DNA from 3 places in the Afipia massiliensis genome. Region 1 is predicted to be linked to each of the others. Evidence: predicted binding sites of a transcription regulator. Region 1 holds the regulator's gene; each other region holds the start of a gene.
What was found. Region 1 encodes LexA, which represses DNA repair genes until DNA is damaged. Its sites were predicted from a motif close to TGTTCNNNNTGTGTTCNG; they were not measured.

Region 1 (10,758 bases):
TTCAAGCGCGACGCCGAAGCCAAGGATGTGCCCGAGCGGCTGGTCACGGCGGTGTTCCGCACCCCGAAGGACAGTGTCGGTCAGACCGAAGGCACCGGACCGAGCGAGTGGATCGTGTTCAAGGTCACCGACGTCGTTGTGCCGCCGGTCGATATGGCATCCGAGGACGTGAAGAAGCTGACCGAGAATCTGCGCCGCGCGGAAATGGAGGAGCAGCTTGGCGCCTACATCTCCAAGCTCGAAACCGAGGTCGGTGTCACCATCAACCAGAACGCGTTTGCCGTGGCGACCGGCGCGGCCTCGGCTCAATGATGAGCCTCAAAATCTAGGCTCATTCGAGCGGAAGTCACGTCAAGCGGAAGCCCCATGGACGACCTGAAAGCCATTATCGGAAAAGTCGCCACCGGCGCTGCCCTGTCGCGGGACGAGGCAGCAGCAGCGTTCGACCGCATGATGTCCGGCGAAGCGACGCCCTCGCAGATGGGCGCGCTGCTGATGGGCTTGCGCGTGCGCGGCGAGACGGTCGATGAGATCACCGGCGCAGTCTCTGCGATGCGCGCCAAGATGCTCACGGTGAAAGCGCCCGCCGACGCCGTGGACATCGTCGGCACCGGCGGCGATGGTTCGGGCTCCGTCAATGTCTCGACCTGCGCATCGTTCATTCTCGCGGGTGCAGGCGTCCCGGTCGCCAAGCACGGCAACCGCGCGCTGTCATCGAAATCGGGCGCAGCCGACGCGCTAGCCGCGCTCGGCGTCAATATCAACATCACGCCGGACGACGTGAGCCGCTGCATCGCAGAGGCGGGCATCGGATTCATGTTCGCGCCGACGCATCATCCGGCGATGAAAAATGTCGGCCCCACCCGCGTCGAACTCGCGACCCGCACCATCTTCAACCTGCTTGGACCGCTGTCCAATCCCGCCGGCGTCAAGCGGCAGATGGTCGGCGTGTTCTCGAAACATTGGGTGCAGCCGCTGGCGCAGGTGCTGAAGAACCTCGGCGCGGAATCCGCCTGGGTCGTGCACGGCTCCGACGGACTGGACGAGATCACCCTCACCGGCCCGACCTTCGTCGCTGCGCTAGAGAACGGCAGCATCCGCACGTTCGAAGTCACGCCCGAGGACGGCGGGTTGCCACGCGCCACCAGCGCCGAGCTCAAGGGCGGCGACGCTGAGGCCAACGGCAAGGCGCTTCGCGACGTGCTGGAGGGCAAGCAGAACGCCTACCGCAACGTCGCGCTTCTGAATGCCGCCGCAGCCCTCGTGGTTGCCGGCAAGGCCAAGGATCTGAAGGAAGGCGTTGCGCTCGGCACCAAGGCGCTGGACACTGGCGCGGCGGCGGACAGGCTCAAGCGCCTCGTCGCTGTCTCCAATGCTTGAGGAGCGATTACCTTTGTCGGACATCCTCGAAAAGATCGAAACCTACAAGCGCGAGGAAATCGCCGCCTCCAAGCGTGCGCTTCCGCTGGCCGAAGTCGAGGCGCGCGCCAAGGCCGCCTCCGCGCCGCGCGGTTTCGTCAACGCCATTCGCGGCAAGATCGCACGCGGTGACTATGCGTTGATCGCCGAGATCAAAAAGGCGTCTCCCTCGAAGGGACTCATTCGAGCCGACTTCGACCCTCCCGCTCTCGCCAAAGCTTACGAGGCCGGCGGCGCTGCGTGTCTTTCGGTGCTGACCGATACGCCATCGTTCCAGGGTTCGCTCGCATTCATGGTCGCCGCGCGCGCTGCGGTCTCGCTGCCGGTGCTGCGCAAGGATTTTATGTACGACACCTATCAGGTGGCAGAAGCCCGCGCGCATGGCGCCGACTGCATCCTGATCATCATGGCCGCGCTCGACGACACTGCGGCGAAGGATATCGAGGACGCAGCCTTCGCACACGGCATGGACGTGCTGCTGGAAGTTCACAATCGCGAGGAACTCGACCGCGCATTGAAGCTGCGCTCGCCGTTGCTCGGCGTGAACAACCGCAACCTGCGTACCTTCGAGACGACGCTGGCCACCAGCGAAGAACTCGCGCCGCTGATCCCGACGGATCGCATCAGCGTCGGCGAAAGCGGAATCTTCGCACCGGAGGATCTCGCGCGTCTCGCAAAGGTCGGCATGTCGACCTTCCTCGTCGGCGAAAGCCTGATGCGTCAGGCCGATGTGACGACCGCGACCCGCACCCTGCTCGCTCGTAACGACGCGCAACGCGCCACCGGGACGCGCTGAGCCGTGGCCAAAGAGAAATCAAAGAAGAAAGCAAGCGCCGCCCTTACCCACATCGATGCCAAGGGCGAAGCCCGCATGGTCGACGTGTCGGCCAAGCCGGACACCGAACGCGTGGCGGTGGCCGAAGGCCGTGTCATCATGACCCGCAAGACGCTTGATCTCATCGTCAAAGGCAACGCCGCCAAGGGCGACGTGCTGGGCACCGCGCGCGTCGCCGGCATCATGGCGGCGAAGCGCACGTCCGATCTCATTCCGCTTTGCCATCCATTGGCGCTGTCGAAAGTCACGCTCGACATCACACCCGACACCAAGCTGCCGGGCTGCCGCGTGCGCGCCACGGTGAAGGTCAAAGGCCCCACCGGCGTCGAGATGGAAGCGCTGACCGCCGTGTCGGTGGCGTGCCTCACCATCTACGACATGGTGAAGGCCGTGGAGCGCGGCATCCAGATCGAAGCCATCCGCCTGGTCGAGAAAAAGGGCGGAAAATCCGGTCACTACCTGGCCGATTACTGAGGAGCGTCCTATGGCGCTGATGCCGGTCGCCGACGCCTATGTCGCCGTTCTCAAGGACGCCAGCGCCCTTCCCGAAGAAACCGTTGCGCTCACCGATGCGTTTCATCGCACGCTCTCCCGCGACGTTGCAGCCCTTCGCACCCAGCCGCCCGTCGCGCTGTCGGCGATGGATGGCTACGCGGTGCGCGCGGCGGATGCGGTGCCGGGCGCGCGGCTGAAAGTGATCGGCGAAGTCGCGGCCGGACGGCCGTTCAATCAAGCCATTGGCGCGGGACAGGCAGCGCGCATCTTCACCGGCGGCGTTGTTCCCGGCGGCGTCGACGCCGTCGTCATTCAGGAAGACACCACGCGCGACGGCGAGTTCGTCATCGTCAACGAAGCCATCGCAGAGGGAAAGAACATCCGCCCCGCCGGCATCGATTTCCGCGAAGGCGACGTGCTGCTGCCGCGCGGTTCGTGGCTCAATGATCGCGCCCTGGCGTTAGCCGCAAGCATGAACCATCCGCAGTTGCCGGTGCACCGCCGCCCGAAGGTCGCGATCCTCGCCACCGGCGACGAGCTGGTCGCGCCGGGCACGACGCCCGGCCCCGGCCAGATCGTCTACAGCAATCTGTTTTCTCTCAGCGCACTGGTGCGAAGCGAAAGCGCGGAGGTCATCGATCTCGGCATCGCGTGCGACACGCTTGAATCCACCGCGAACGGAATCAGCCGCGCACGCGACCTCGGCGCGGACGTTCTCGTCACCACCGGCGGCGCGTCGGTCGGCGATCACGATCTCGTTCAGGCTGCGCTGAAAGCCGAAGGCTTCGACATGGCCTTCTGGAAGATCGCGCTGCGCCCCGGCAAACCGATGATGCACGGGCGGCTCGACACGATGCGCGTGCTCGGGCTGCCTGGAAATCCGGTGTCGTCCTATGTCTGCGCCTTCCTGTTTCTGGTGCCGCTGATCCGCGCGCTCTCGGGGCGGACGAGCGTCGATCATCTGCTTGAACGCGCCGTGCTTGGGCGCGAATTGCCTGCCAACGACAAGCGGCAGGATTATCTACGGGCGCGGCTCACGCCCGGCAGCGACGGCTTGCCTGTCGCAACCTCCGTGGGCGCGCAGGACAGCTCGCTTGTAGCCAATCTGGCCGCGTCCGATGCGCTGATCGTCCGCGCCCCCCATGCGCCAGCCGCCCCGGCTGGCTCGCCCTGCACGATCCTCCGGCTTCCCGGCTGATCCCTAAACCCTCCCGCCGTTCACGAGAAATTAAGGGGTTGCGGAACACATATGGAACATATAGTGTTCGTTCATGATTTGTTTCGAGTGACTCGCACCCCTTAAGTGTCCTTCCCGTACTTCTTTCAGTGGGATCTAAAGAGGCGCGGCATCGGCTCAAAACTCGAGATTCTAGGGATCGGGGACCAATTCAGATGCTGACACGCAAACAATACGAGCTTCTGCGCTTCATCAACGAGCGGCTCAAGGAAGCTGGTGTTCCGCCCTCCTTCGACGAAATGAAGGACGCGCTGGACCTGCGTTCCAAGTCCGGCATCCACCGGCTCATTACCGCCCTTGAAGAACGCGGCTTCATCCGCAGGCTCGCCAACCGGGCCCGCGCCATCGAGGTCATCAAGCTTCCCGAACTCGGCGCCAATCCGGGCGGCGCACGCCGCGGCTTCACCCCGAGCGTCATCGAAGGCAACCTCGGAAAGGTTCGCGCGAACACCTCCGCCGGTCCCGACGAGGATGTGAGCTACCCCGTTTCCGTACCGGTCATGGGCCGGATCGCGGCAGGTACACCGATCGAGGCGCTGCAGACCCGCAGCCACACCATCAGCGTGCCGCCCGACATGCTCGGGTCCGGCGAACACTACGCCCTCGAAGTGCGCGGCGATTCCATGATGGAAGCTGGTATTCTCGACGGCGATACCGTGCTGATCCAGCGCAACGAGAGCGCCGACACCGGCGACATCGTGGTGGCGCTGATCGATGAGGAAGAAGCCACCTTGAAGCGCTTCCGGCGCCGCGGTGCGTCCATCGCGCTCGAGCCTGCCAACGCGGCTTACGAGGTCCGTATCCTTCCGCCCAATCGCGTGCGCATTCAGGGCAAGCTGATCGGGCTCGTTCGGAAGTATTGAGTTCGGTTTGGCACGAACTGAAAAAATGGTCCGGCGCCATTCCGGGGCGCGAGCGCTTGCGAGCGAACCCGGAATCCAGAAACTGCTTCCACCGAACCCTGCTGGATTCCGGATCAACCCGCTGCGCAGCCTGTCCGGAATGACAGCGCGATCAATCATCAGGCTGGAGATCACTTTCCGTCGGCGTGGCGTCGACCGGCTGGACCGGACGGTTTAGCCGGACAGCAGAGACGTCAGACTCGTCTTCAACATTTGCCGGTGACCAGGGCCGATCCACGCCGCGCGGCCGGTTAGCCGTGATCGCGTAGCCGTCCGCTGTTTTGCGCAAGGCCAGCGTCCCTCGCCTGCGCAGCATCTCCTGATCCAGCACCATGGCCGCGCAGTCGGTGGGCGGTTGCCGAAGCGTCACGATGACCGCGGCCCGCGCGCAATCGTCCGCGAATGCGTCAGGCTTCAGTGTCAGCGCAATGGTCGAACCATCCGCCGCCTGCACCACGCATCCGGACGTGTCGCACGAGACACCGTCGGTCAGCGACGCATCGATTGCCTTGCGCATGTCGGCATCGGCCGCGAGCCATTCGCGCGACAGGAACGCGTCCTTTCCGGTGCGCATCAGGCGCAGCCTGCCGTCCTTCCCCCGCACCGCGACCGTATGTCCGTCTCCGGCAACAAGGATGTCCGGCTGCGGCGTGGTCAGTGCCCAGACCGTTGCCAGCGCGATCAGCCCTGCGCCCGCCCAGCGCAGCGGTGTCCGTAGCAGGCCGAGCGCGATGATGCCTGCGCTCATCACCGCCAGCGGGCCGGTCCCGAATGACGCGATCCGCCCGATGGCGCCCGGGAGCGCGGCAACCCATTGCGCTACCGCCACCATCCAGCCGATGCCGACATCCATCAGCCGCCAGAACAGGCCGTCGAATCCGAACGGCATGGCGAGCAGTCCCAGCAGTCCGGCCGGCATCACCAACACTGAGACCACCGGCATCGCCGCGAGATTGGCCAGCACGCCGTAGGGCGTGACGCGATGAAAATGAAACGCCGCGTAAGGCATGGTCGCAAACCCTGCGACGAGCGATGCCAGCGCCAGCATCGTGATCTCACGCCCGCCCCAGAGCGCCGCGCGCGCCACCTGCGCATTGTCAGGTGACGCAAACAGATTCGGCATGCCGATCTGGACTAGCGCGACTAATCCCAGCGTCGCCGCGAACGACATCTGGAAGCTCGGATGCACCAATGCTTCCGGCGCGATCAGCAGCACGATCATGGCCGCCACGGCGAGCGTGCGAAACGTGATCGCGCGCCGGTCCACCATCACGGCGATCAGCACCACCGCCGTCATGAAGAACGAGCGCTGCGTCGCGACTTCCGCGCCCGACAGCAGAAGATAGAAGGCGGCGGCGAGCAGCGCCGCAACGGCCGACCATTTCTTGATCGGGAACGTCACGGTGAGCGCGGGAAACAGCGCCAGTAGCGCACGCACCGCGAAGAACACGACGCCCGCCACCACCGCCATGTGATAGCCGGAGATCGACAGCACATGGCCGAGCCCGGAAATGAACATGGCGTCGTTGACCGGGGCGGAGATCGCATCGCGGCGTCCGGTGAGCAACGCCGTTGCAATGGCGCGGTTGTCGCCGCTGAGCACGCTGCGAATGCGCGCGTCGATCGCATCGCGCATGCCCTGCATCGTGGCTGCATAGCGCAGATAGGTGCCGCCACTGCGCGGCGCCTCGACGGTCTTGATCGCGCCCATGGCGAAGCCTGATGCGCCGATGCCTTGGAAATACATATCGCGTCCGAAGTCGTAACTCCCCGGACGCAGCGGCGAGAGCGGCGGCAGCAGTCTCGCCTTGAGCTCAACAAAGCTGCCAACCGCAGGCGCAGTGCCTTTCTTGACAGACAGCCGCACGCGCTCGAGTTTGATCCCGCCGCGCGGCGATTCCATTTCTTCGACACGCAGCACGAAGCGATCGGTGCGTTCGCGCTCGTCGCGGGTTTCGACAAAGCCCTTCATCGTCACCGAGAACATCGGACGCGCCAGCACACCATGAGCGACGCGCGCGGTTTTCAGCGCCGCCGTCGCGAAGCCCGCGGACAACGCGGCCAGCATCACCACGAGAGGAAAGATGCGACTCCGCCGCGCGAAGAACGCAGCGACACAGAGCGCGAGCGCCGTGACAGCAGCGACCGAGGCCACAGGCTCGCGATCCACCGCGAAGTAAGCGGCGATGCCCGCGCCGAACGCGACCGGCACCCACGGCAACAACCGGCCCGGCCCGGCTTCCGCCGCGACCCAGTTCCGGATCTTTTCAGTCAGAAATGCGGATCCGCGCTCGGCGGCATCGCCGGCATCTGCGCGCACGGCACCGCGCGGCGGCCATGTGATGGCCCGCCCCGCCCGGCCTTGGGATCGCGTCTGATGCTCGCCCCCGCCCGCCATCGCTTCGCTCCGGCATCGCTTTCGCAATGCTAGCGGAAGCGATCAGCCAAACCAGCGGAACGGATACAGAATGGACGCATATATTCTTTAGATGCCCCGTCCTGAAAAATTGACCGGAAATGCGGTCATTAAAACGAGAGACAGGCCGTCATTGCGAGCGAAGCGAAGCAATCCACCTTTGGGAAAACAAGAACTGGATTGCTTCGTCGCAAGTGCTCCTCGCAAAGACGAAGTACGAAAGCTTGCAGCGCGTCGGTATCTCTAGCTCCCTGCCGAGACCTTGGCCCAGGTGTCGCGCAGACCGACGGTGCGGTTGAAGACCAGCTTGCCCGGCGCGGAGTCCTTGTCGCGGCAGAAATATCCCTGCCGTTCGAACTGTATCGCGCCTTCGAAATTGTCGCTCGCCAGCGCCGGCTCCAGCATCGCGGTGACGGTTTCGAGCGACTCCGGATTGATCTGCGACGCGAAATTCGCGGCGTCGGGCTGTGGCGTGGTGAACAGCAGATTGTAAAGCCGCACCTCCGCTGGCACAGCTTCCGTCGCGCTGACCCAGTGGATCGTCGCCTTGACCTTGCGTCCGTCGGGCGCATTGCCGCCCTTGGTTGCGGGATCGTAGGTGCAACGCAGTTCGACCACCTCGCCTGCCGCGTTCTTGATGACGTCGCGGCAGGTGATGAAATAGCCGTAGCGCAGCCGCACCTCGCGGCCCGGCGCCATACGGAAGAACTTCTTCGGCGGCTCTTCCATGAAATCGTCGCGCTCGATGTAAAGCTCGCGGCCGAACGGAATCTGCCGCGCGCCCTGCGACGGATCGTCGGGATGGTTGATAGCTTCGAGCTTTTCGACCTGCCCTTCGGGAAAATTCTCGATCACCACCTTGAGCGGATTCAGCACTGCCATGCGGCGGGGCGCGGTCTTGTTCAATACCTCGCGCACCACGAAATCGAACATGCCGATGTCCACGGTGCTGTTCGCCTTGGCCACACCGATGCGCTTGACGAACTCCCGCAGCGCCTCCGCCGGAATGCCGCGCCGCTGCAGGCCCGCAAGCGTCGGCATGCGCGGATCGTCCCAACCAGACACATGGCCGCCGCGCACCAGTTCGGTGAGCACGCGCTTGGACAGCAGCGTGTAGGTCACGTTGAGACGCGCGAACTCATACTGGTGCGGCCGCGACGGCACCGGAAGATTTTCGAGGCACCAATCGTAGAGCGGCCGGTGATCCTCGAATTCCAGCGTGCAGATCGAATGCGTAATGTGCTCGATCGCATCGGACTGGCCGTGCGCGAAATCGTAGCTCGGATAGATGTTCCACGCACTTCCGGTGCGCGGATGATGCGCATGGAGGATGCGATACAACACCGGGTCGCGCAGGTTGATGTTGCCCGACGTCATGTCGATCTTGGCGCGCAGCACGCGCGCCCCGTTCGGAAATTCTCCTGCGCGCATGCGCGCGAACAGGTCGAGATTTTCATCGACCTGACGCTCGCGGAACGGGCTGTTTTGTCCCGGCTCGGTCAGGGTTCCGCGCGTCAGCCGAATCTCTTCCTGCGACTGGTCGTCGACATAGGCCTTGCCGGTGCGGATCAGGTGTTGCGCCCAGGCATAAAGCTGCTCGAAATAATCCGACGCGAAATGCAGATGCTCGCCCCACTCGAAACCAAGCCAGCGCACGTCGCGCTCGATGGCGTCGATGTATTCCTGTTCTTCCTTGGTCGGGTTGGTGTCGTCGAAACGCAGATGACAGCGGCCGCCGAATTCTTCGGCGATCCCGAAGTTCAGGCAGATCGACTTGGCATGGCCGAGATGCAGGTATCCGTTGGGCTCCGGAGGAAAGCGCGTCACCACGCCCTTTTCACGCCCCGAGGCCAGATCCGCAGCGACAATATCGCGGATGAAATCGCGGCCCGCGGTCGAAGGCGATTCGTCAGTCATTGGTACCCTTTCAACCCAGTGTGGCGGTTCGCAAGCCCGCATCATTTCGCAGCACATTCCTTTGCGCGCTTGCGAACCGAAGCCACACTGGAAATACAGCTTCCAATGTCCTTTTGAATTCGAAGTTCGCTACGGAAGATGCCGCAAAATGGGGCGAACTTCGAATTCAGGACATTGGGCCCTATGTGCCAAATCCGGGAGGCCACGCCAAGTGCCGCCCGGCGGTGACCTGACCGGACGTTTTGCTGGCAGAACCCCGGATCGGGTAACCCGAGCGTGTAAAATCCTCTGCAAATCCCGCTGAGACAGTGTGCCGTTGTTGTGATAAACGCCCGCCGATAACCTGACCGAGATGGATCGAACCGCCCGAAATGACCGAAACCGTTGTTACCCGCTTTGCGCCGTCCCCGACCGGCTTCCTCCACATCGGCGGCGCGCGCACCGCGCTGTTCAACTGGCTTTACGCACGCAAACGGGCTGGCCGGATGCTGCTGCGGATCGAGGATACCGACCGCGAGCGCTCGACCGATGCCGCCATCACGGCGATCCTCGACGGCCTGAAATGGCTCGGGATCGAGTGGGACGACGAGACGATCTATCAGTTCTCCTGCGCCGCGCGGCATCGTGAAGTTGCCGAGCAGTTGCTCGCGGACGGCAAGGCCTATCGCTGCTACGCGACGCCAGAGGAACTGACGCAGATGCGCGAGGCCGCCAAGGCCGAGGGCCGCGCGATCCGTTACGACGGCCGCTGGCGCGACCGCGATCCGTCCGAAGCGCCTGCCGACCTCAAGCCCGTCATCCGCCTTCGCGCGCCCCAGACCGGCGAGACCGTGATCGAGGATCAGGTTCAGGGTCGCGTGGTCTGGCAGAACGAAAATCTCGATGACCTCGTGCTGCTGCGCTCCGACGGCAACCCCACCTACATGCTGGCCGTGGTGGTGGATGATCATGACATGGGCGTCACCCACGTCATTCGCGGCGACGACCACCTGATCAACGCCGCACGCCAGAAGCACATCTACGATGCCCTCGGCTGGACCGTTCCGGTGATGGCTCACATTCCACTGATCCATGGCCCGGACGGCTCCAAGCTGTCGAAGCGGCATGGCGCGCTCGGCGTCGATGCCTATCGCGCCCTTGGATACCTGCCGGAAGCGCTCCGGAACTACCTCGTGCGTCTCGGCTGGAGCCACGGCGATCAGGAAATCTTCTCGACCGAGGAGATGATCAAGGAGTTCGACCTGCCGGCGATCGGGCGCTCCGCCGCGCGGTTCGATTTCGCCAAGCTCGAAAACCTCAACGGCCATTACATCCGCAACGCCGACGACAAGGCGCTGGTGGCGGCCTTCGAGGATGTGCTCCAGTTCGTCCCCAACGGCGCAGCCATCCGCGCCAAGCTGAACGACACGACCCGCGCCCAGTTGCTTGCGGCCATGCCGGGCCTGAAAGAGCGCGCAAAGACCATCATTGAGCTGATCGACAGTTCGAACTTCATCTTTGCCGACCGGCCGCTGGAGCTCGAGCCAAAGGCCGCAGC
Region 2 (10,758 bases), 490 kb from region 1:
AGACAAGCGAACCGCAATACGCCCCGCCGCCGCATGGTCCGATTTTGACGCGGGATGCGCCGGTGTCGCGCAGCCACGTTCCGCTCGGGTCGCCCGCGAATGCAGGCGTGGCAATGAGTGCGAAAGCTGCAACTGCAGCTGCAATTCTGAATGTCATTCGGTTTCCCCTCTGATATGCGCCAGCCTCTTTGTGCCGGTTCGCGCAAATTGAACAGGGGGACCCGACGAGAGTCAATCGCGGCCGGCTGGGCGCGATCACGCCACCGGCGTGCGGAAGCTCTTAAGCGACTTGGTCGGATAGTCGAAGAACTTTCCGGTCTCGGTCCATGACGGCGCGCACATCGGCACGATGAACTCCGCCGCCTGTTCGGGCGTGTCGAGGATCATCGGGTCTTCGCCGGGCATCACGGTCGCGCGCATGCGGGTGCGGATCGGTCCGGGGCTGAACAGGTTGACGCGGATCGGCGTGGTCGCGGTTTCGTTCGCCCACACCCGCACGAGGGCATCGAGCGCCGCCTTCGATGCCGCGTAGGGGCCCATATAGGCGGTTGCCTTGCTGGCGATGCCCGACGTGATGAACACCGCGCGTCCGGCGTCGGATTTCTGCAGCAACGGCTCCATGCAGCGGATCAACTGGAAATTCGCCGTGGTGTTGACCGCGAACATGTTGTTCCAGAATTTCGGCTCGGTATGGCCGAGCGGCGACGACGTCCCCGCGACGCCGGCATTGCCGATCAGAATGTCGAGCTTGCCGTGGCGTTCGTTCAGTGCAGCGCCCAGACGCGCGATGCCGTCGAGATCGGTCATGTCCAGTGGCACCAGCGTGGCGCTGCCGCCGTCGGCGCGGATGGCGTCGTCGAGTTCCTCGAGCCCGCCCTGCGTGCGCGCAACGGCAATGACATGCGCGCCGGCGCGCGCCAGCGCACGCGCCGTGGCGTAGCCGATGCCGCGCGATGCGCCGGTGACGAGAGCGATGCGGGAGGCGAGAGGTTTGGTCATTCTTAAACTCATCCAGCGAGCGTCATGCTTGGCCTCGTGCCAGCATCCACGCCTTTGCGACAGGGTTTTATAGACGTGGATGGCCGGGCGAAAGGGCGTTCACGCCCGTCTTCGACGGGCTATGCCCGGCCATGACCGAAAGACGATTGCGCTGGTCTTGCTTGGTGTGTCTCGAAGCCGGGGCCCGATCCGTGCTACACGGCCGGGCATGACCCTGAACTCTCCACCCGCCGGACGCCCCTGGCGGGCCATGTCGGTTGCAGACCTTCCGGCCGTCAATGCGCTGGCCACCCGCATTCATCCGGACTATCCGGAGGATGCTGCGGTGTTTGCCGAGCGCCTGCGGCTGTATGCTGCGGGCTGCCGGGTGCTGGAGGACGAACAAGGCCTCGTCGCCTATGTCGTCAGCCATCCGTGGCGGCATCTGGAACCGCCGCCGCTGAACGCGTTGCTCGGCGCGCTGCCGCCGCAGCCGTCGACGTTCTACATCCACGATCTCGCGCTGGCGCCGGAGGCGCAGGGCACCGGGGCGGGAGCGGATATCGTAGCGTTGCTCGCGGATCATGCGTCCGCCAGCGGGCTTTCCAGCATGTCTCTGATCGCGGTCAACGGCTCAGCGGGATTCTGGCAACGCCAGGGGTTTGAGTCGGTGGATGACCCGCTGCTGGACGCCAAGTTGCGCAGCTATGGGGACGACGCACGTTTCATGGCGCGAACGCTTGGGGCCGCCGGATGGCATCCGTCGTCGAAAGAGATCGGCGCGCTGTACGAGCGTCACGCCACGGCGTTTGACCGGGATCGCGGCAAGCGGCTGGTCGAGCGCGCGTGGTTCGAACGGTTCAGACAGGTTATGCCGGAAGGTGCGGACGTGCTCGATCTTGGATGCGGATCGGGGGAGCCGGTCGCGCGCTACCTGATCGAGGCGGGACATCGCGTCACCGGTGTGGATTCATCGCCGACGCTGATCGGCCTCTGCCGCTCGCGCTTCCCGGACGAGACATGGATCGCGGGCGACATGCGCGACGTCTCACTGCCCCGCCACTTCGGCGGCATTGTCGCTTGGAACAGCTTCTTCCACCTGACCCCGGACGATCAGCGCCGGATGTTCAGGATCTTTCGCGATCACGCGGAGCCCGGCGCCGCGCTGATGTTCACCAGCGGGCCGGGCGCCGGTGAGGCAATCGGCGCATATCAGGGCGAGGCGCTCTATCACGCGAGCCTCGCTACGGCGGAATATGAGGTGCTTCTCGCGGCGCACGGCTTTTCAGTCGTGCAGCATGTGGTGGAGGATCCGGATTGCGGAGGCCTGACGGTGTGGCTTACGCGGATGCTACCCGGCTGACCGGCGCATCCGCGAGAACTCCGGACTTAGCTCGCTTCGGCCAGCAGCGAGAGCTGGCGCGGCTGCGGCTCGACCTGGTTCTGGTCGGTGAGATTGGTCGGATAGGCGCCGGTGAAGCAGTGATCCGAGAATTTTGGATTGGCGGGATCGCGGCCCGGCTCGCCCATGGCGCGGTACATGCCGTCCACTGACAGGAACGCCAGCGAATCCGCGCCGATGATGTCGCGCATTTCCTCGACGCTGTGGGTGGCGGCGAGCAGTCCGCCGCGGTCCGGCAGGTCGATGCCGTAATAATCGGGATGCAAGATCGGCGGCGAGGCGAGACGGAAGTGCACTTCCTTCGCGCCGGCGTCGCGCATCATGCGCACAATCTTTTTGGAGGTGGTGCCGCGCACCAGCGAGTCGTCGATCAGGATGATGCGCTTGCCTTCGATGGCGGCGCGATTCGCCGAATGCTTCATGCGCACACCGAGTTCGCGCACGCTCTGCGTCGGCTGAATGAAAGTGCGGCCGACATAATGGTTGCGGATGATGCCGAGTTCGAACGGCACGCCGGAATGCTGGCTGTAGCCGACGGCGGCGGGCACGCCGGAATCCGGCACCGGCACCACGACATCGACATCGACATGGCTTTCGCGCGCGAGCTGCGCGCCGAACGCCTTGCGGACTTCATAAACCGAGCGACCGCCGACGATGGAGTCCGGCCGCGAGAAATAAATGTATTCGAAGATGCAGGGGCGGGGCGGCTGCGGCGGGAACGGCTTGTGGCTTTCCTTGCCGTGCTCGTCGAACACGATGACTTCGCCGGGCTCGATATCGCGCAGGTAGCGCGCGCCGATGATGTCAAGCGCGCAGGTTTCCGACGCGAGAATAGGACAGCCATCGAGTTCGCCGAGCACCAGCGGGCGGATGCCGAGCGGGTCGCGCGCGCCGATCAACTTCTTGTTGGTCAGCGACACCAGCGCATAGCCGCCTTCGATGGCGCGCAACGCCTCGATGTAGCGCTCGATGAACCGGCCGCGTTTGGACTGCGCGACCAGATGCAGGATCACTTCGGTATCGGAGGTGGACTGCATGATGGCGCCGTGGCGGACCAGTTCGTGGCGCAGCGTCAGGCCGTTGGTGAGATTGCCGTTGTGGGCGACGGCGAAGCCGCCAGCATTGAGTTCGGCGAACAGCGGCTGCACGTTGCGCAGGATGGTGCCGCCGGTGGTTGAATAGCGGGTATGGCCGACGGCCATGTTGCCGGGCAGGCGCGCGATCACTTCGGCGCGGGAGAAGGTGTCGCCGACGAGGCCGAGGCGGCGTTCGGAATGAAAGCGGTCGTTGTCGTAGGTGACAATGCCGGCGGCTTCCTGGCCGCGATGCTGAAGCGCGTGAAGGCCGAGCGCTGTGATGGCGGCGGCTTCCGGGTGTCCGAAGATGCCGAACACGCCGCACTCCTCGCGAAGCGTGTCGCCGTTCAGGTCCTTGTCCAGATCATGGTCGAGATCGTAGTCGGATTTGGAGGGGGGAGTGGGAGATTGATCGCCAGAAGGGGTTTTCATATGGTTCACCGCACCCTTGTCTGAAGCAGGACTAGTACCAAGCCTAGCGTCCTGCGGCTTTGCCTTCGATCAATTGCTTCATCCCGTCACGGGATGATTTTCCGTACCCGCCGTCGTTCCCCACCGTTGCTGTTGTGCGCGGTTCGGGAGCAGCATCGGTCTGCTCCTCGTCGCCCTTTTTCTTGAACCTCTTCAAGATGGTGTTCTCGGGGTCATCCGGCAAGAGCGTCATCAGCCAATCGCCGGTTCCCTGCAACATCACCCGCGACTTGGCGCTACGGACCCAATCGGGCTGTTGTTTGTCCGGCACCAGCCAGGCGAAGAACAAAAACGCCACCACCATGATCAATAGTCCGCGAGCGAGCCCGAACAGGAAACCGAGGGTGCGGTCGAGCGCGCCGATCCGCGAATCCAGGATCATGTCCGAGATACGCACGGTGATGATCGAGACCACGATCAGCGTCAGGATGAATACGCCGGCGACAACGGCCACTGCGGCCACGGTCTCGTTGTTGAAGTAGGTTTTCGCGGTCGGCAGCAGCTTCTGGTAGGCGTAGAGCGTCGTCAGGGCGGCTGCGCCCCACGCGGCGATGGACAGAATCTCGCGCATGAAGCCGCGGATCATCGCCAGAAGGCCCGACAACAACATCACGGCAAGAACGATAATGTCGAGAAGCGTTATCGGCATCGGATGGTCAGGTCCGCTTTCAGTTTCAGAACTGCGAATCGGGTTGCTCAATCCCCGGATAGCTGACGGCCATATCGCACGTCCCGCAAGAGCCGGGAACCCGCAAAAAGCCTGACATCAACGGCAAATCTGCATCGCTGCCATGGATCGCCCGTTGCGGTTAACGGTCCGTAGCGGGCGCGGCGTGAAGCTCTTGCGACGTCGCCGGTTGTATAGCGTCCAGCCTCGCGAGCGTCACCGGAATCTAGCCGTCCTGACTGGCAAATCGCTTGTCTGCTGCAGATTTTCCCGAAGCTGTGGCTTTACGGCCCCTTGCCGCGATGTCCGCGACCAGCGAGGTGAGCGATCCCACCGTATTGAGGGTCAGTCCGGCGTCGCCCACGGCATCGCCGCGGGCTGTTTCGGGGAGAATTGCGCGGCCGAAACCGAGCTTGGCGGCTTCCTTGAGCCGCGCGGACGTTTGGGCCACCGGGCGAACCGCGCCGGACAGCGAGATTTCACCGAAATAGACCGCATCGACGGGGAGCGGCGCATTGGCGAGCGACGATACCAGCGCAGCCGCCGCCGCCATGTCGGCTGCGGGCTCGTTGATGCGCAGGCCGCCGGCGACGTTGAAATAGACGTCGTAGCCGGAGAGCTTGACGCCGCAATGGGCCTCCAGCACCGCCAGCACCATCGACAGGCGGCTGGACTCCCAGCCCACCACGGCGCGGCGCGGTGTGCCGAGCGTGGTCGGCACCACCAGCGCCTGCAATTCGACCAGCACCGGGCGCGTGCCCTCAAGGCCGGCGAACACGGCGGTGCCGGGACTGCCGAGATCGCGCTCCGAGAGAAATAGTTCGGACGGATTAGAGACTTCGCGCAGGCCGAGCCCCGTCATTTCGAACACGCCGATCTCGTCGGTGGGGCCGAAGCGGTTCTTCACCGCACGCAGGATTCTGAATTGCTGCGAGCCTTCGCCCTCGAAGCTCATCACCGCGTCGACCATGTGCTCGACCACGCGCGGGCCGGCGATCTGGCCGTCTTTCGTGACGTGACCGACGAGGATCAGGGCCGCGCCGGATTTCTTGGCAAAACGAATGAGCGCCTGCGCGGATGCGCGCACCTGCGTCACGGTGCCGGGGGCGGATTCCACCGTGTCGGTCCACATGGTCTGGATGGAATCGATCACGACCAGACGCGGTGGAGTTCCTTCCGACAGCGTGGCGATGATGTCTTCAACGGAAGTCTGCGCGGCCAGTTGCACGGCGGCGTCCGCAAGGCCGAGACGCGCGGCGCGGAGCCGGACCTGCGCGACGGCTTCTTCGCCGGAGATGTAGACCACGCGATGTCCCGCGCGGGCCATCAGGCTGGTCGCTTGCGTGAGCAGTGTCGATTTGCCGATGCCGGGATCGCCGCCGACCAGCAGCACCGAGCCGCGCACGAAGCCGCCGCCGGTGACGCGATCCAATTCTGTCATTCCCGACGACAGGCGAGGCGCCTCGGGACTCGAACCGGTGAGGCTTTCCAGCGCGAACGGCCGACCCTTGCGCTTGGGGCGCAAATTCGCGGGCATGGATGTCGCGCCGGTGGTGTCCTCTTCCGTCAGCGTGTTCCACTCGCTGCAGGACTCGCACTTGCCCTGCCACTTGTTATAGGCGGCACCGCAATTCTGGCAGACGAAGGAGAGGGCGTTTTTCGCCATGAACGGTGCAACCGGGGGCCAGAAGAGCGGGAATCGAATGTTCTTCTTTTGTTCACGAAGGGCGAACGAAAGTCAACCCCGATATGGAGAATCCCAACGCGGTGCTGAAGGAGCGGAGCGTCGATGCCTTACTAAGCGAGGCCAATCTGCTTCATGAACGAGAGGTTGTCCCAGAACAAGTATTCCTCGTCCATCACGCCATTCGTCCAGTGTCCAACGGTACACATCGCGAGCTTGAACGCCTTGCCAGTCGGGGGGACGGTTTTGCCATCCGGTGTTGGCATCGGCTTGGTGAACGTTCCTTCCATTTCGCCGATGACGCTAGTCCAGTCGCCGGCGGCGATCCTGACCGGGTGAACCTTGATGCGTGTGTCGGGTGCATAGACGAACATCGCGCTCAGTTCTTCAATGTGGGGCTTGATGCCCCGGACCTGACGTCCATCGGGCCAATGCACAAGAATATCTTCAGCATGTGTCTCGTGCAGCCGAACCCACTCTTGATTGCTAAAGACGTTGAAGTCCAGATCATCGAATTTCGCGAGGTGGACGTTGGCGAGTTGCTCGGCCTCCTCGTATTTTCGTAGCTTGGCTTCCGTGGATTGGGTGTCCGGTGCGTTATCGACCATGACTTGCCTCCTGCGTCTTTCAATCGGGGGGCGACCCCGGCAGCAGCGGCTTTCGTCGGAAACCAATTTTAGCATAAGCACGCGCATAGCGCATGTCTTTAAAGCCTAACGCGCGTCGATCACCAGTTCGGTCCGCACACACCGCACGTCGACTTCGAATTCCATGCCGATCACCGGCGGCCACGCCGGATACCAGGCGAGGCCGATCTGACTGATGTTGTCCTCGGCGAATACCGTGTCGAGCAGCGGGCGGATGTCGTGGACGGTGTAGATCTGCGCCGCGGTAACGGCGGTCCAGTCGCATCCCAGCGCCTCGACGCGGTCGCGCATCGCGTTCATGACGAAGCGTGCCTTGATCTCAAGCCCCTTCAGCGAGACGTCACGGCCGCCGACAATGCGGTCGGTGGTGACGCCGTCGCGGATTTCAGGCTTGCCCGAAATCAGGAAGTCGCCCGATGCGCCGGTTTCGGGGACCGTATAGGTGAAAGCGAAGAACATCGCCTCAGTGGGGACTTCGGTGATCGGCGCAAGGTTGCTGCGCGCCAGCGGATTGATGTCGCCGGCCTTGCATCCCCACTGATGCAGCGTCTTCAGATACTCGCCGTTGAACGCCTGAAACTGTTCGACTGTCATGGCGGCGGGCGAGCGCAGTTCGCAGGCGGCGAGCGCCGTGACCGGGCGGCCCTCGCGTTCGAGGTGCGCCTTGATGAAGGCGAATCCATCGGCCATCGGGATCGGACGCGCGAAACGCACCCGGCGCAGCGCGTAGCCGGGCATCGGGGCGACGCCGCTTGAGAACGGCCCGCCGGGCGAGACGATGAACCTGTAGTTTCCGGGTTTGAATTCCGTGACGTCGGGCATCGGTCGTCCTTCTTTTTATTTGGGCATGATCTTTCCGAAAACCGGTGCCCACTTTTCGGGATCAAGCCCTATTGGCCGCCCTTGTAGACACGAGTGTAGCGCTTGCCGAGGCTGGTCAGCACCTCGTAGCCGATGGTGTCGAAGTGATGCGCGAGTTCATCGACCGTGATCTCCTTGTTGAGCAGTGTCACCAGCGCGCCGCGGCGGGTTGCGCCGGGCGGAAGGGCCGTGATGTCGATCGCCATCAGGTCCATCGAGATGCGTCCGGCGACCGGGCAGCGTTTGCCAGCGACCATCGCTTCGGCGCTGCGCATGTTGTCGATGCTGCCCGCCGCGCGGAAATATCCGTCGGCGTAACCCGCGGTGACGATGGCCAGCTTTGTCGGCTGCCGTGCGGTCCAGGTGCCGCCGTATCCGACGTGCTCACCCTTCTCGATGTTGCGGACCTGCGCCACGCGCACCTTGAGATCGACCACCGGCAGCACCGGCGTGTCGGCTTCCGGCGTCGGGTTGACGCCGTAGAGAGCCGCACCGGGGCGCACCAGATCGAAATGGAATTGGGGCCCGAGAAAAATGCCGGAGGAATTCGCCAGCGAGGCGGGGACGCCGGAAAACAGCGATGCGATTTCGCGGAACGCCGCCACCTGCCGTCCGTTCGCCGGATCGTGCAGCATCTCGGCGCTGGTGAGATGGCTCATCACCAGCGAGATGCCGTGATTGCCGCTCTTGATCCGCGGAAGCAGCGCCTGCGCTTCCATGACGCGAAAGCCGAGGCGATTCATGCCGGTGTCGATATGGATCGCCGCTTTGCCGTCCCAGCCGCTGGTGGTGCGGAACGCGTCCCATTCGGCGAGTTCGGTGGCGTCGCCGATCACCGGACGGCAATCGATCTTCGCATACTGGTCGCCCGCGCCCGGAAAAAATCCGTCGAGCACGTAGATCGCGGAGGTCGCCGTGACCTCGCGTGCCGCGCGCGCCTCATCGAGGGTTGCGACGAAGAACGTCCGGCAACCGGCCTTCGCCAGCGCGCGGGTCACCTGCGTGATGCCGCAGCCATAGGCGTCGGCCTTCACGACAGCGGCGCAATCCGCAGGCACGGCCTGACTGCCGAGCTTGCGCCAGTTGGCGACGATGGCGTCGAGGTCGATGGTCAGGATGCCGGTCGCGCCGGCAGGCAAGGGCGCGTCTGCGGCGACGGCAGCAGTAGCGTTGTCGGGAGACTTGAGGTCGGAAGCAGGAGTCATTGGCTCAGCAAAGGGTTCGCAGCGAGTTTGATTCAGAAAACTCTAGCACACTCTTTGCGCGCGGAAGTACCGCCGATCAGCCAAATCGCTCAGGCAACTGGGCATCCGGCGCGAGATCACCGAAACGCGTGACGCTGGCATCGAACTGCAGGTTGATGGTGCCGGTGGGGCCGTGACGCTGCTTGCCGATGATGACTTCGGCCTTGCCGTGCACCAGCGACATGTCGAGTTGCCACTTTTCGTGTTCGGGGGTGCCGGGGCGCGGCTCCTTGCTCTGCAGATAGTATTCCTCGCGGTACACGAACAGCACCACGTCGGCGTCCTGTTCGATCGATCCCGATTCACGCAAGTCGGAGAGTTGCGGGCGCTTGTCGTCGCGGCTTTCGACCTGACGCGACAACTGCGACAGTGCGATGATCGGAACGCTCAGCTCCTTGGCCAGCGCCTTGAGGCCGGTGGTGATTTCGGTGATTTCCTGCACGCGGTTGTCGGAGCGGCGGCCCGATCCTGACAGAAGCTGGATGTAATCGATGATCAGAAGATCGAGACCCTTCTGCCGCTTCAGCCGCCGCGCGCGCGCGGTGAGCTGCGAGATCGACAGGCCGCCGCTGTCATCGACGTAGAACGGCAGGTTCTGCATTTCGATAGAGTGGTCGCGGATCTTGTCGAAGTCGGATTCGCTGATGCCGCCGCGGCGGATCGAGCTCGACGAGATGCCCGTGCGCTCGGCGAGAATACGTGTGGCGAGCTGCTCCGCCGACATTTCGAGCGAGAAGAAGCCGACGATGCCGCCATCGACGGACTTCATCTGGCCGTCGGCCTGTACTTCGCCGCGCCATGCTCGCGCAATATTAAAGGCGATGTTGGTTGCCAGCGCGGTCTTGCCCATCGCCGGGCGGCCGGCGAGGACGATCAGATCGGATGGCTGCAGGCCGCCCATCTTCGTGTCCATTTCGCGCAGGCCGGAGGCCAATCCCGACAGATTGCCGTCGCGGCTGTAGGCGGCCGCGGCCATGTCGACCGCAACCGTCAATGCCTGCGAGAATTTCTGGAAGCCGCCGTCGTAGCGGCCGGACTCGGCGAGATCGTAAAGCTTTTTCTCGGCGTCCTCGATCTGCGCGCGGGGCGCGAAGTCCACCGGCGCGTCGAACGCGACATTGACCATGTCTTCGCCGACGCGGATGAGATCGCGCCGGATCGAGAGATCATAGACGGTGCGCCCGTAGTCCTGCGCGTTGATGATGGTCGTTGCTTCGGCGGCGAGGCGGGCAAGGTATTGTCCGACCGTCATGCCGCCGATGTCAGTATCGGCGGGAACAAACGTCTTGAGCGTCACCGGAGTGGCGATCTTGCCGGCGCGGATCAGGCTGGCGGAGGTCTCGAAGATCAGCGAATGGATCGGCTCGAAGAAGTGCTTCGGCTCAAGGAAATCCGAGACGCGGTAGAACGCATCGTTGTTGACGAGGATGGCGCCGAGAAGTCCCTGTTCGGCCTCGATATTATGGGGCGCAACCCTGTAAGCGGGCGTGCCGGCCTCCGGCGCGAGCTTGATAATGTTCGAATCGGTAATCGCCATGAGTATTGAATGTTCTTCTAATCGGACCAAAGCAGGGCAAGGCAGGAGACTGACCCAACTCATAGGCCTGTCCGTTCGTCGCTCAAAATGATTCAAGCAAGCTATCCCCCACCAACACGCCGCAGTGGAGAAGATGGCGGAAACGCTTGATTTGCGCCGCGCGATCGTTTCGCGCACGTCATTCAGCGAAA
Region 3 (10,758 bases), 2.1 Mb from region 1:
TCGTGGATTCGGCGGCCTGTCGGGATTGCGGCTCGACAAGAAGGGCGAGCAATTCATCGCCATCAGCGACAAGGGCAACTGGTTTACTGGACGCATCGCCTATCGGGGCAAGCGTATGGCGGGACTGGCCGATATGAAGTCCGCGCCGATGCTGGACAGCGATGGCAAGAAAGTCACTGCGCGTAGCTGGTTCGACAGCGAGTCGCTCGCGCTCGACGGGTCCATGGCGTATGTGGGCTTCGAGCGCGTCAATCAGATCGTGCGGTTCGATTTCGCCAAGGGCGGCATCCGCTCAAGAGGCGAGGTGGTGCCGGTGCCGCCCGGCATTAGCGAGCTGCCCTTCAACAAGGGACTCGAAGCTCTTGTGTTCGTCCCGAAGGGGCAGCCGCTTGCAGGAAGCCTGATTGCGATTTCGGAGCGCGGGCTCGATCCGTCGGGAAATATCCTGAGCTTCCTGATCGGTGGACCGTCGCCCGGTCCGTTCACGGTCAGGCGCACGGACAATTTCGACATCAGCGATGCGGTCCTGCTGCCGTCCGGCGATCTGCTGCTGCTGGAACGAAAGTTCTCGCTGCTTGAGGGCGTCGGCATTCGCATCCGCCGCATCCCGATCAAATCCGTTGTTCCGGATGCCGTGATCGACGGGCCGACCATCTTCGAGGTCGATCTCGGATACGAGGTCGACAACATGGAAGGCATCGATGCGCACGTCACCGACGAGGGCGAGACCGTACTGACGATGGTTTCCGACGATAATTTTTCGATGATCCAGCGCACGCTGCTGCTGCAGTTCACGCTGGTCGGGGAGTGAGTGTTCCTTCCTCGTCATGCGAGCGGAGCGAAGCAATCCAGGATGACGTTCATCCATAAAGAACTGGATTGCTTCGTCGCTTCGCTCCTCGCAATGACGGGGTAGTGCTGCCAAACAAAAAAGCCGGGCTTTCGCCCGGCCGTTTGAAACCCTGTTGCGGATCGAACGATCAGCTCGCGACGGCGAGCTTCTTCTTTTCGATCTGGCGCTTCAGTTCGACTGCCTTCGGCGACAGATCGTCGGCGCTCGCCTTGATCAGGAACGCGTCGAGCCCGCCGCGGTGATCGACCGTCTTCAGCGCATTGGTCGAAACACGCAGGCGCACCGAGCGGCCGAGCGTGTCCGAGATCAGGGTGACGTTGCACAGGTTCGGCAGGAACCGGCGCTTGGTCTTGTGGTTCGAGTGGCTGACCTTGTGGCCAACCTGAGGGCCCTTGGCCGTCAATTCGCAGCGCCGAGACATAGCGTAATCCTTTGGCGAAATCTTGTGTCGCCCCGGACCACCGGAACGGGGTCGCGTGGGGGTTTGAAACCGTCCATTTCAGGAACGGCGGAGCTATAAGGGGCTAGCCGCCTAGCGTCAAGGTTGGGAGGCGATTTCAGCAACTTATCTGCGGGTCGGGGGCCAGAGGCCGCCGTCGGCAAAAATGACAATTTTCCCCGTTAAACCAGTGATTTCCTAACATATAATCGACGTAATCCCTGACCAGACAAGTTACCACAGGCTTTCGATAAGGACTTTCGCGGCCTACGCGGGATAGCCGTCCCGCCGACGCCGTGCTCCGGGGGCGCCGGTCAATCGCCGGTCATCGTGTGCAAGGATTTTCGTCGGTGGACATGCCCCGGTTCCCAGAATTCGCCCGGAAACGCTTCCGGATCGCCAGGCTCGGGCTTTGCCTGTCGGGGGTGCTGGCTCTCTGCGCGGCGCTGGCCGTGCCTGCGAACGCCCAGGGACGTCTGGACGCCAAGTATGAAGCTTCGCTCGCCGGCCTTCCGATCGGCAAAGGCGCCTGGATTGTCGATGTTTCCGAAGACCAGTATTCGGCTGCCGTCAGCGGCGCCACCACTGGGCTGATGAAATCCATCGGCGGCGGCAATGGCACCGGAACCACGCAGGGCCGTATCACGGCGGGTCAATTCGCTCCGCTCAGCTACGTTTCGACCGTCAACTACGGAAAGAAAGCCGAAGTCATCCGCATCGCGCTGGGCGGCGGCAACGTCAAGGATTCCACGATCGAGCCGCAGCCGCCGGAAAGCCCGGATCGCATTCCGGTCACCGACGTGCATCGCCGCAACGTGCTCGATCCGATGACGGGTTCGTTGCTGAAGGTCGCGGGCACCGGCGATCCGGTCGGCCCCGAGGCTTGCCGCAAGACGCTGTCGGTGTTCGACGGCCGGATGCGTTACGATCTGCGGCTCGAGTACAAGCGCATGGAAATGGTCAAGGCCGAAAAGGGCTATCACGGGCCGGTCGTGGTCTGTGCGGTCTATTTTACGCCGATCGCGGGCTACGTTCCGGATCGCGTCTCGATCAAATACGTCGCGGCTCAGCGCAACATGGAAATCTGGTTCGCGCCCATCGCCGGAACGCGCGTGCTGGCGCCGTTCAGGATCACCATTCCAACGCCGCTCGGCACCGGCATGATCGAGGCCACGGAATTTGTTTCGGCGCAGAAGACCGCCAAGACGAACTCGACGAACTGACCCGATCGGTCCGGGTCCTGCGGCACCGCCGCGCTGATTCAGCCGCGAATCTCACCATGAATCGTGTTGACTCTTCGGCCAATCCGATTCGACTCCGGATTTAACGATTTCATCCCGATCGCGACATGCGCGGAGCATCTTCAAACCCCATATAGTATCGTTGATCGACGAATTGTGCGACATGTTGAGGCCTTCGAGGCAATCACACCGCGAGTCAGCGATTCGGGCTTCTTTCGTTCCTTAAGCGTTCCAAATCTTAAGTTGCGACGTGAATAGCGTCGCATTGTGAGACACTTCCAGTCACTGCCTGCGGCGTCCGCGTCGTGTGCGTCATGCGGACCTTGTGATTATGCCCTTGTCGTCTTCCGCCCCGCTGTTTTCGAATGAGCGTGCTCCCGGCGCCGGTGTCACCGCGGTGCTCGGCCCCACCAACACCGGCAAGACCCATCTGGCGATTGAGCGGCTGCTGGCGCATTCGTCCGGAATCATCGGCCTGCCGCTGCGGCTGCTGGCGCGCGAGGTCTACAACAAGATCGCCGCGCGGGCCGGTGCCGATGCCGTGGCGCTGATCACCGGCGAGGAGAAGATCAAGCCGCCGAGGGCGCGGTACTGGGTCTCCACAGTCGAGGCGATGCCGCGCGATCTCGATGTGTCGTTTCTGGCGGTGGATGAAATCCAGATCGCGTCTGATCTGGAGCGCGGCCACGTTTTCACCGACAAGATTCTGAACCGGCGCGGGCGCGATGAAACCCTGCTGCTGGGCGCGGCCACCATGCGGCCGATCATCGAGCGGTTACTGCCCGGCGCCAACATCGTCACGCGGCCGCGGCTGTCGCAGCTCGAATTCGCCGGTGACCGCAAGATCACGCGGCAGCCTAGACGTACTGCTATCGTCGCGTTCTCCGCCGACGAGGTTTACGCCATCGCCGAACTGATCCGGCGTCAGCATGGCGGCGCTGCAGTGGTGCTGGGCTCGCTGTCGCCGCGCACCCGCAATGCGCAGGTGGAGATGTTCCAGTCCGGCGACGTCGATTATCTTGTGGCCACCGATGCGGTGGGGATGGGTCTCAACCTCGATGTCGATCATGTCGCGTTCGCATCCGACCGCAAATACGACGGCTATCAGTTCCGCCGGCTGACGCCTTCGGAGTTTGCGCAGATCGCGGGCCGCGCCGGTCGCGCCACGCGCGACGGCACGTTCGGAACCACGGGGCGCTGTGCGCCGTTCGAGCCCGAACTGGTCAATGCGCTGCAGAATCACACCTTCGACAGCGTCAAGATGCTGCAATGGCGGAACACGCGGCTGGATTTCTCGTCGCTGGGCGCGCTTCAGGTGTCGCTCGCGCTGGTGCCGAACCATGAGGTGCTGACGCGCGCGCCGATTGCCGAGGACATCCGCGTGCTCGAGCACGCGGCGCGCGATGAGGACGTTCGCGACATGGCCAAGGGTGCCGCCGCCGTCGAGCGGCTGTGGGAGGCCTGCCAGATTCCGGATTATCGCAAGCTCTCGCCGGCCGCGCATGCCGAGCTTGTCACCACCCTGTATGGGTTTTTGATGCGAAAGGGGCGGATTCCTGACAACTGGTTCGAGGCCCAGATCGCGCAAACCGACCGCACCGACGGCGATATCGACACATTATCGGCCCGGATTGCCCAGATCCGGACCTGGACATTCGCGGCAAATCGTCCCGATTGGCTGGTGGACCCCGAGCGCTGGCAGGGAATTGCCCGTGGGGTCGAGGATAAATTGTCAGATGCCCTGCATGAACGGCTAACTGAGCGTTTCGTTGATCGCCGGACCAGTGTATTGATGCGGCGCTTACGGGAAAACACGATGCTGAATACTGAGATTGGGAAGACGGGCGAAGTGATCGTAGAGGGCCATATGATTGGCCGTCTCGATGGATTCATGTTCGCGCCGGAGTCGGCGGAAGCGGGCTCAGATGCCAAGGCCTTGCAGGCTGCTGCACTGAAGGCACTGGCGGGCGAGATCGACGCGCGCGCCGAAAAGCTGTCGAAGGCGCCGGACGATCAGTTCGTACTGACATCCGACGGGACGTTGCGCTGGACCGGCGATGCCGTCGCCAAGCTGGTCGCCGCCGACGACGTGCTGCATCCCCGCATCCGGATCATCGCCGATGAGCGCCTGACCGGCCCGTCGCGCGAGGCTGTGCAGACGCGGCTCGATCTGTGGCTCAAGACGCATATCGAAAAGATTCTCGGCCCGATGTTCGAACTGTCGAAGGCCGAAGACATCACCGGCATCGCGCGCGGCATCGCCTTCCAGTTGATCGAGGCGCTCGGTGTGCTGGAACGGCCGAAGATCGCCGCGGAGATGAAGGATCTCGACCAGCCGTCGCGCGCAAGTCTGCGCAAGTACGGCGTGCGGTTCGGCGCGTACCATATTTTCTTTCCCGCGCTGCTCAAGCCCGCAGCGCGCGGACTGGCGTCGCTGCTCTGGGCGCTGAAGCGCGATGATGTGGACTGGTCGGCGCTGACCGGCGGGCAGCATCTGGCCGCCAGCGGGCGCACGTCCTTCCCTGCGGACAAGGCGCTGGATCAGGAAGCTTACCGCACGCTCGGCTACAAGCTGTGCGGCGACCGCGCGGTGCGCGTCGATATTCTGGAACGCCTCGCCGATCTTATTCGTCCTGCGCTGTCGTGGCGTCCCGGTTCATCGGGCGAGAAGCCGGCAGGCGCATTCGATGGCCGCTCGTTCATCGCGACGCAGGCCATGACATCGCTGACCGGTTCGGCCGGTGACGATTTCGCCTCGATCCTGAAGGCGCTCGGCTACCGCATGGAAAAGCGGCCGCCGCTGCCGGTCGAGGTTGCGCCGCCTGTGGCGCCCGCAGAGACGCCGGCGGAAACCGCTGCAGGCTCTGAAGCTGTTCCGACCGACGCTGTTGCGACGGAAGTGGTTGCTGCTGAGCCGGAGGCGGCTGCGGCGACGGAGTCGATCGCCGACATCACCAATGAAGCGGAAGCCGCTGCCGAGACCGTGGCTGCGGATGCCACCGCAACGCGGTTGCCGGAGATTGAGTTCGCTCCGGCAACGGAAGCTGCGGAGCCCGCAATTGAAGCCGCAGCGGATGACTCTGCCGCAGAACCAGTTGCTGCAACCGAAACTGCGGCCGACGTTGCGGCCGAAGCAACTGCACCTGACGCGACTGAAGCTGCTCCCGCAGAACCGGTGCTGGTCGAAGTCTGGCGGCCCGGTGGGCGTTCCGAGGAACGCAGGCCGCGTCATGACCGCAGCCGCTACAAGGGACCGGATAAATCCGCTGCACCGGCAGCCGAAGGTGAAGCCGCCGCCGAAGGCGACAAGCGCGAGCGCCATGGCCGCCATCGCCGTGACCGCAACAACGAGCATCGCCGTCCGCGCGGTGACGCTCCGGTGGTTGCCGCAGAAGGTGCTGACGCGGCACAGGCGCGTCCGCCGCGCGACGACAAGGGCGGCCGGCCGCCGCGTGAACACTTCAAGGGCAAGGACCGCAATCAGGATCGCGGACAGGACCGCAGCAAGGGCAAGTTCGACAAGCGCCGCGACAACCGCAAGGACGATCGTGATCGCAGCGGCGGTGCGCTTCGGACCTACGCGACCAGCGCCGCTCCGCGCGAACGTGATCGCCCCGCGGATCCGAACTCGCCTTTCGCAAAGCTGGCGGCGCTCAAGGAGCAGCTCGCGGGTAATCGCAAGGACTGATTTGGATCGGCAGCGCCTCGACAAGTGGCTGTGGCATGCGCGGGTGGTGAAAACCCGGACCGATGCTGCGGCCCTGGTCGCCAAGGGACGCGTCCGAATTAATGGAGCGCGTCAGACCTCGCCGGGTCATGCGGTGAAGGCAGGCGAGGTTCTCACCATCGCGCTCGACAGCCGGGTGCGGATTCTGAAGATCACCGGATTTATGGATCGGCGCGGAGATGCCACCGCCGCGCGAACCATTTACCTCGATTTGCAATCGCCGCCGGAATGACTAATTGCCAATGGTGGCCATGACGGCGTCCCTTGCAGCGCCGCACATCCTGCGCTACGCCAAACCTGAAAATGAGACTGTCCGGAGCCTTGGATGACGTACGTCGTCACTGAAAACTGCATCAAGTGCAAGTACATGGACTGCGTGGAAGTTTGCCCCGTGGATTGCTTCTACGAGGGCGAGAACATGCTGGTGATCCATCCGGACGAGTGCATCGACTGCGGCGTGTGCGAACCGGAGTGCCCTGCGGACGCGATCAAGCCCGATACCGAGCCGAGCCTCGAAAAATGGCTCGAGGTGAATGCGGACTACGCCAAGTCGTGGCCTAACATCACCCAGAAAAAGGACGCGCCGGACGACGCCAAGGAATTTGATGGCGTCGAAGGCAAGTTCGACAAATATTTTTCTGCCAATCCGGGTTCCGGCGACTGATTTGGCCTGCTGAGGCGTCCGATCTGTGGGTGTCGGCAGTTCCGCAGCGCGGATAACTTTTAACCCTACCGGCGATGAATACCGCCGCCGAGGCCGCCCAAGGCGCGCCGCGGGCCATAAATCATTGATTTTTGCGGGAAATGTGCTATTTTGGGCACATTCTAACGCCGAACCCCTTTTGCCCCGCGTTTAGGGCCCCGATGGGTTCCCGAGAAACCATTAAACAGGGGCGTGGCGGTTTCCACGCATAGGCGCTGTGTCAGACAAATCGCGTCATAAAAAGAACTCCAAAACAAACGACAAGGGTTCCAAGGATAAGGGCACCAAGAAGACGCTCGCGGCGAGCCGCAGCGCGTCCAAGAAGGATGCTCGCGCGTCCGCCACACCCTCAAAAAACAAAAGAAGCACAATGCCGAACAAAAAACCTGCCAAGACGTCCGCGAAGGCCCCCGCAAAGCCCGTTGCGAAGCCTTCGAAGACGGTGACGAAGCCTGTTGCCAAGACCGCTGCACCCAAGGCCCCCGTGAAGACCGTTGCCGGCAAGCCTGCCGCGAAGCCGGTTGCTGCTGCACCGCGCGTGGAGGAGCCGAAGAAGCCGTTGACCCAGCGTCAGGGCTTCAAGACCAATGAATTCGTGGTGTATCCGGCGCATGGCGTCGGCCAGATTCTCGCGATCGAAGAGCAGGAAATCGCCGGCGCGCGGCTTGAGCTTTTTGTGATCAACTTCATCAAGGACAAGATGACGTTGCGGGTGCCGACGGCGAAGGTCGCCAATGTCGGCATGCGCAAGCTGTCGGATCCCTCGCTCGTCAAGCGCGCACTGGAAACCCTCAAGGGCCGCGCGCGCATCAAGCGCACCATGTGGTCGCGCCGTGCGCAGGAATACGAAGCAAAGATCAATTCGGGCGACATCGTCGCGATTGCCGAAGTGGTGCGTGACCTGTTCCGCTCCGAGTCGCAGCCCGAGCAGTCCTACAGCGAACGGCAGCTTTACGAAGCCGCGCTCGATCGCCTGTCGCGCGAGATCGCCGTGGTTCAGCACGTCACCGAGACCGAAGCGGTCAAGGAGATCGAAGCCAACCTTGCCAAGAGCCCGCGTCGCGGCGCCAAGGCGGATGCTGACGCAGGTGCGGATGCAGCGGCTGATGAATCGGACGATGGCGACGGCGACGACTCGGTGTCGGCCGACGAAGCTGCCTGATCGGCCTCTAGCAATAATTTGGAATAAGAAAAGCCCGGCCACCGCGCCGGGCTTTTTGGTGCCGGGCTTTTTGCTGAAGGATCCTTGTCCGAAGATTCAGTCGACCACGATCTTCACGCGGTCGCGCGGCTTCAGGGTCGAGCGGGCATCGAGACCGTTCAGGACGCGGAATCGGTCGACCGGACGATCGACGCCCTGCATCCGGTGGGCCACCGATTCCACTGTATCGCCGGGCTGCACAGTGACGACTTTGATCCGCAGCGGCCGGGCCGCCTGGATCTCGGCCAGCGTGAGGCGCCGGAACGAATTCACCGTGTCGCGGAAGCTGCGATCGCCTTCCGGCGTTTTCTTCTTGGCCGCGAAAATGAAGCGATAGACGTCGCTGCCGAAACGCAGGGCGTAGATTCTGAACTGCCACTGATCGCCGCTGGCCGTCGCAGTCGCGGACGGAAAGCCATTGATGCTGGTATCCTCGGTCGACGACTTGTCGACGTTCTCCATCCAGCCGGAATTGAGATAGTCGCCGAGCGTCTGTTCCGCGGGGACCCGCACCACATCGAAGCGCATCGCCTGTGCGCCGCCTTCGCGCACGCCGACGACGGCCTGCGCCGTGTTCTCAAGCACGAACCCCTCCGGAACCTGGAACGTGAAGCCCAGCTTCGGATGCAGGAAGCGCCGCCCGCGCACAAAGCCTTCGCTCGGGTCTTCGCCGTAAACAAGATTGTCGATTGCGGAGAGATAGGCATCGCGATCACGTTCGCCGCCTTCCGGCGACGAATACTGACGCGCGCTCGACTGTGCGTTCTGCACCCGCTCCGGTGTCGCCGGGTGTGACGACAGAAAGTCCAGCGAACGCGGATCGGCGGGCGCACGGCCGGCCTTCAGCGCGGCGTTGCGCTCCATCGCGGTGAGAAAACGGGACGCGCCGAACGGATCGAACTTGGCGCGCGCTGCAATGCCGACGCCGATGCCGTCGGCTTCGAATTCCTGCGAGCGCGAAAAGCTTGCCATGGTCAGTTTGGTTTTCGCCAGCGCCAGCGCATTCATATCGGAATCGCTGCCCATGTCGGCGACCACGCGGGTGACGACGGCGGCCTGCTTGGCCTGATCCTCGCGGATCGCCGCATGCTTGGCCAAGACATGCGCCATCTCATGCGCGAGCACCGACGACAGTTCGGATGTATCGCTGGCGAGCGCGATCAGGCCGCGGGTGACATAAAGCTGTCCGGTCGGCAACGCGAAGGCATTGACCGCGCCGGAATTCAGGATCGTCACCTTGTAGGCGAGATCGGGCCGCTCGGACGCCGCGACGAGGCGATCGACGGTTTTGGTGATCAGGGCTTCCAGCCGCGGGTCGTCGTAGGATCCGCCATAGGACGCGAGTATGCGGCTATGCTCGCGTTCGGTCGCCGGAGTCTGGGCGGCGGGCTTGTTCGGCTTGATCGGTGCGAAGCTTGCGTTTGATGCGGTCTGGAATCGGCCGAGGTCGCCGCAGGCACTCAAACCCAACGACGCGCACAGGGCCGCCGCCGCGAAAACGCAGCGGGTGCTCCGTGGGTCTCGTTGGCTTGCAGGTGCCGCCACGTCTCTATTTACCCTCATCCTCAGGCACAAGTTCCCTTACGGCCAGATCGCCCGAGATCGTCCTGGCTGCGCCGATCAACTCGAGTTGCCCCGCGTGGGTGATTTCGATCCTCGGCCCGCCACGCTTCTCGATCCAGCCCCGAACTCGAATTCTCTTGCCTTTCAGGGACTTAAGGTCAATTCCAGCCGCTTCGACAGACGCTATCATGCGCCTTGAAATAGTCACGGCAAAGTCCCGTGTCCATCGGCGTCCGAAATTGACATAAAATGTCGCGCCGGCCAGCCGGGCCGACGAAACCGTCCCCTCCACCGCAGTAAAGCGTCCCAATCGAGCCAAAATATCGTCGGTGCTTTCCGCGTTTTTTAAGGCAGCGGAACCGGTCCAGATGCCGCGTCTTGCCGCACGCGCGGCAGCCTCGGCGGCCAGCAGCGCGCGGGAACATGCCGGGTCGCTGACGGTGGGCGACGCCAGCGCTTCGCCGCCCGTCAGCATCGCGAGTTGGATCGGCGTTGCCGATCCCTTCAAAGCGATAAAAGCCGGTTGCCGCCCGTAGCGATCCGGCGTGTCGTCGGAGCCGTACAGCGAGACGTCGCGGCCTTCGATCCGCGCGACCAGCATGGCCTTGCCGCGGTCCGTGCTGTCTGCAGCAAGCTCGATCCCGGCGAGGCGCACCTCGCGTCCGTCCTCAAGCCGAAAGGTTTTCGCATCGAGCACGCGGCTCACGCGGCCATCGCCCTGCAGCGCGAACGCGCATGCGGCAAGCGCCGGTTGAACGCAAGTACAGATGATCAACGCGATGCCTATCGCAAATCCTGCGATACGCTTCCCGCGTCTGCTCATCGGCGTCTCGCCATTAGAGGCCTGCCTGATTGCGCTCCATGTCTTTGCGAAGCGCGCCAACGTAGCTCTTGAAATCCACTTCCAGAGTGTACCGCGCCGAGTTCAGCCACGTCCGCTGCTTCTGCTCGTGGTGCGATCTGACTTCGCGTGCCATGTCCGCAGCAGAGGGCAGCGCCATTCTATCCGCAAGCGCCGCCGCGATCCATCG

Region 2: the regulator LexA is predicted to act here: its motif matches at 6,299-6,316, upstream of radA (DNA repair protein RadA).
Region 3: the regulator LexA is predicted to act here: its motif matches at 2,750-2,767, upstream of YH63_RS08910 (helicase-related protein).

Annotation. Positions count from the first base shown of each region.
Region 1 covers NZ_LBIA02000001.1:4,026,535-4,037,292, forward strand. The annotation lists gene YH63_RS19380 (peptidylprolyl isomerase) at 1-312, shown strand, start outside; gene trpD (anthranilate phosphoribosyltransferase) at 367-1,380, shown strand; gene trpC (indole-3-glycerol phosphate synthase TrpC) at 1,394-2,215, shown strand; gene moaC (cyclic pyranopterin monophosphate synthase MoaC) at 2,219-2,728, shown strand; gene YH63_RS19400 (molybdopterin molybdotransferase MoeA) at 2,739-3,947, shown strand; gene lexA (transcriptional repressor LexA) at 4,142-4,849, shown strand; gene YH63_RS19410 (ComEC/Rec2 family competence protein) at 5,001-7,286, opposite strand; gene YH63_RS19415 (glutamine--tRNA ligase/YqeY domain fusion protein) at 7,548-9,221, opposite strand; gene gltX (glutamate--tRNA ligase) at 9,593-10,758, shown strand, end outside.
Region 2 covers NZ_LBIA02000001.1:3,541,439-3,552,196, forward strand. The annotation lists gene YH63_RS17140 (DUF2147 domain-containing protein) at 1-157, opposite strand, end outside; gene YH63_RS17145 (SDR family NAD(P)-dependent oxidoreductase) at 256-999, opposite strand; gene YH63_RS21960 (GNAT family N-acetyltransferase) at 1,250-2,341, shown strand; gene purF (amidophosphoribosyltransferase) at 2,368-3,888, opposite strand; gene YH63_RS17160 (CvpA family protein) at 3,932-4,576, opposite strand; gene radA (DNA repair protein RadA) at 4,821-6,260, opposite strand; gene YH63_RS17170 (ester cyclase) at 6,392-6,886, opposite strand; gene cnbZ (2-amino-5-chloromuconate deaminase CnbZ) at 6,992-7,747, opposite strand; gene alr (alanine racemase) at 7,816-8,991, opposite strand; gene YH63_RS17185 (replicative DNA helicase) at 9,068-10,567, opposite strand.
Region 3 covers NZ_LBIA02000001.1:1,881,048-1,891,805, forward strand. The annotation lists gene YH63_RS08895 (esterase-like activity of phytase family protein) at 1-811, shown strand, start outside; gene rpmB (50S ribosomal protein L28) at 981-1,274, opposite strand; gene YH63_RS08905 (DUF3108 domain-containing protein) at 1,649-2,515, shown strand; gene YH63_RS08910 (helicase-related protein) at 2,865-6,221, shown strand; gene YH63_RS08915 (RNA-binding S4 domain-containing protein) at 6,223-6,492, shown strand; gene fdxA (ferredoxin FdxA) at 6,586-6,924, shown strand; gene YH63_RS08925 (CarD family transcriptional regulator) at 7,334-8,125, shown strand; gene YH63_RS08930 (M48 family metalloprotease) at 8,222-9,709, opposite strand; gene YH63_RS08935 (thermonuclease family protein) at 9,714-10,550, opposite strand; gene YH63_RS08940 (flavin-containing monooxygenase) at 10,564-10,758, opposite strand, start outside.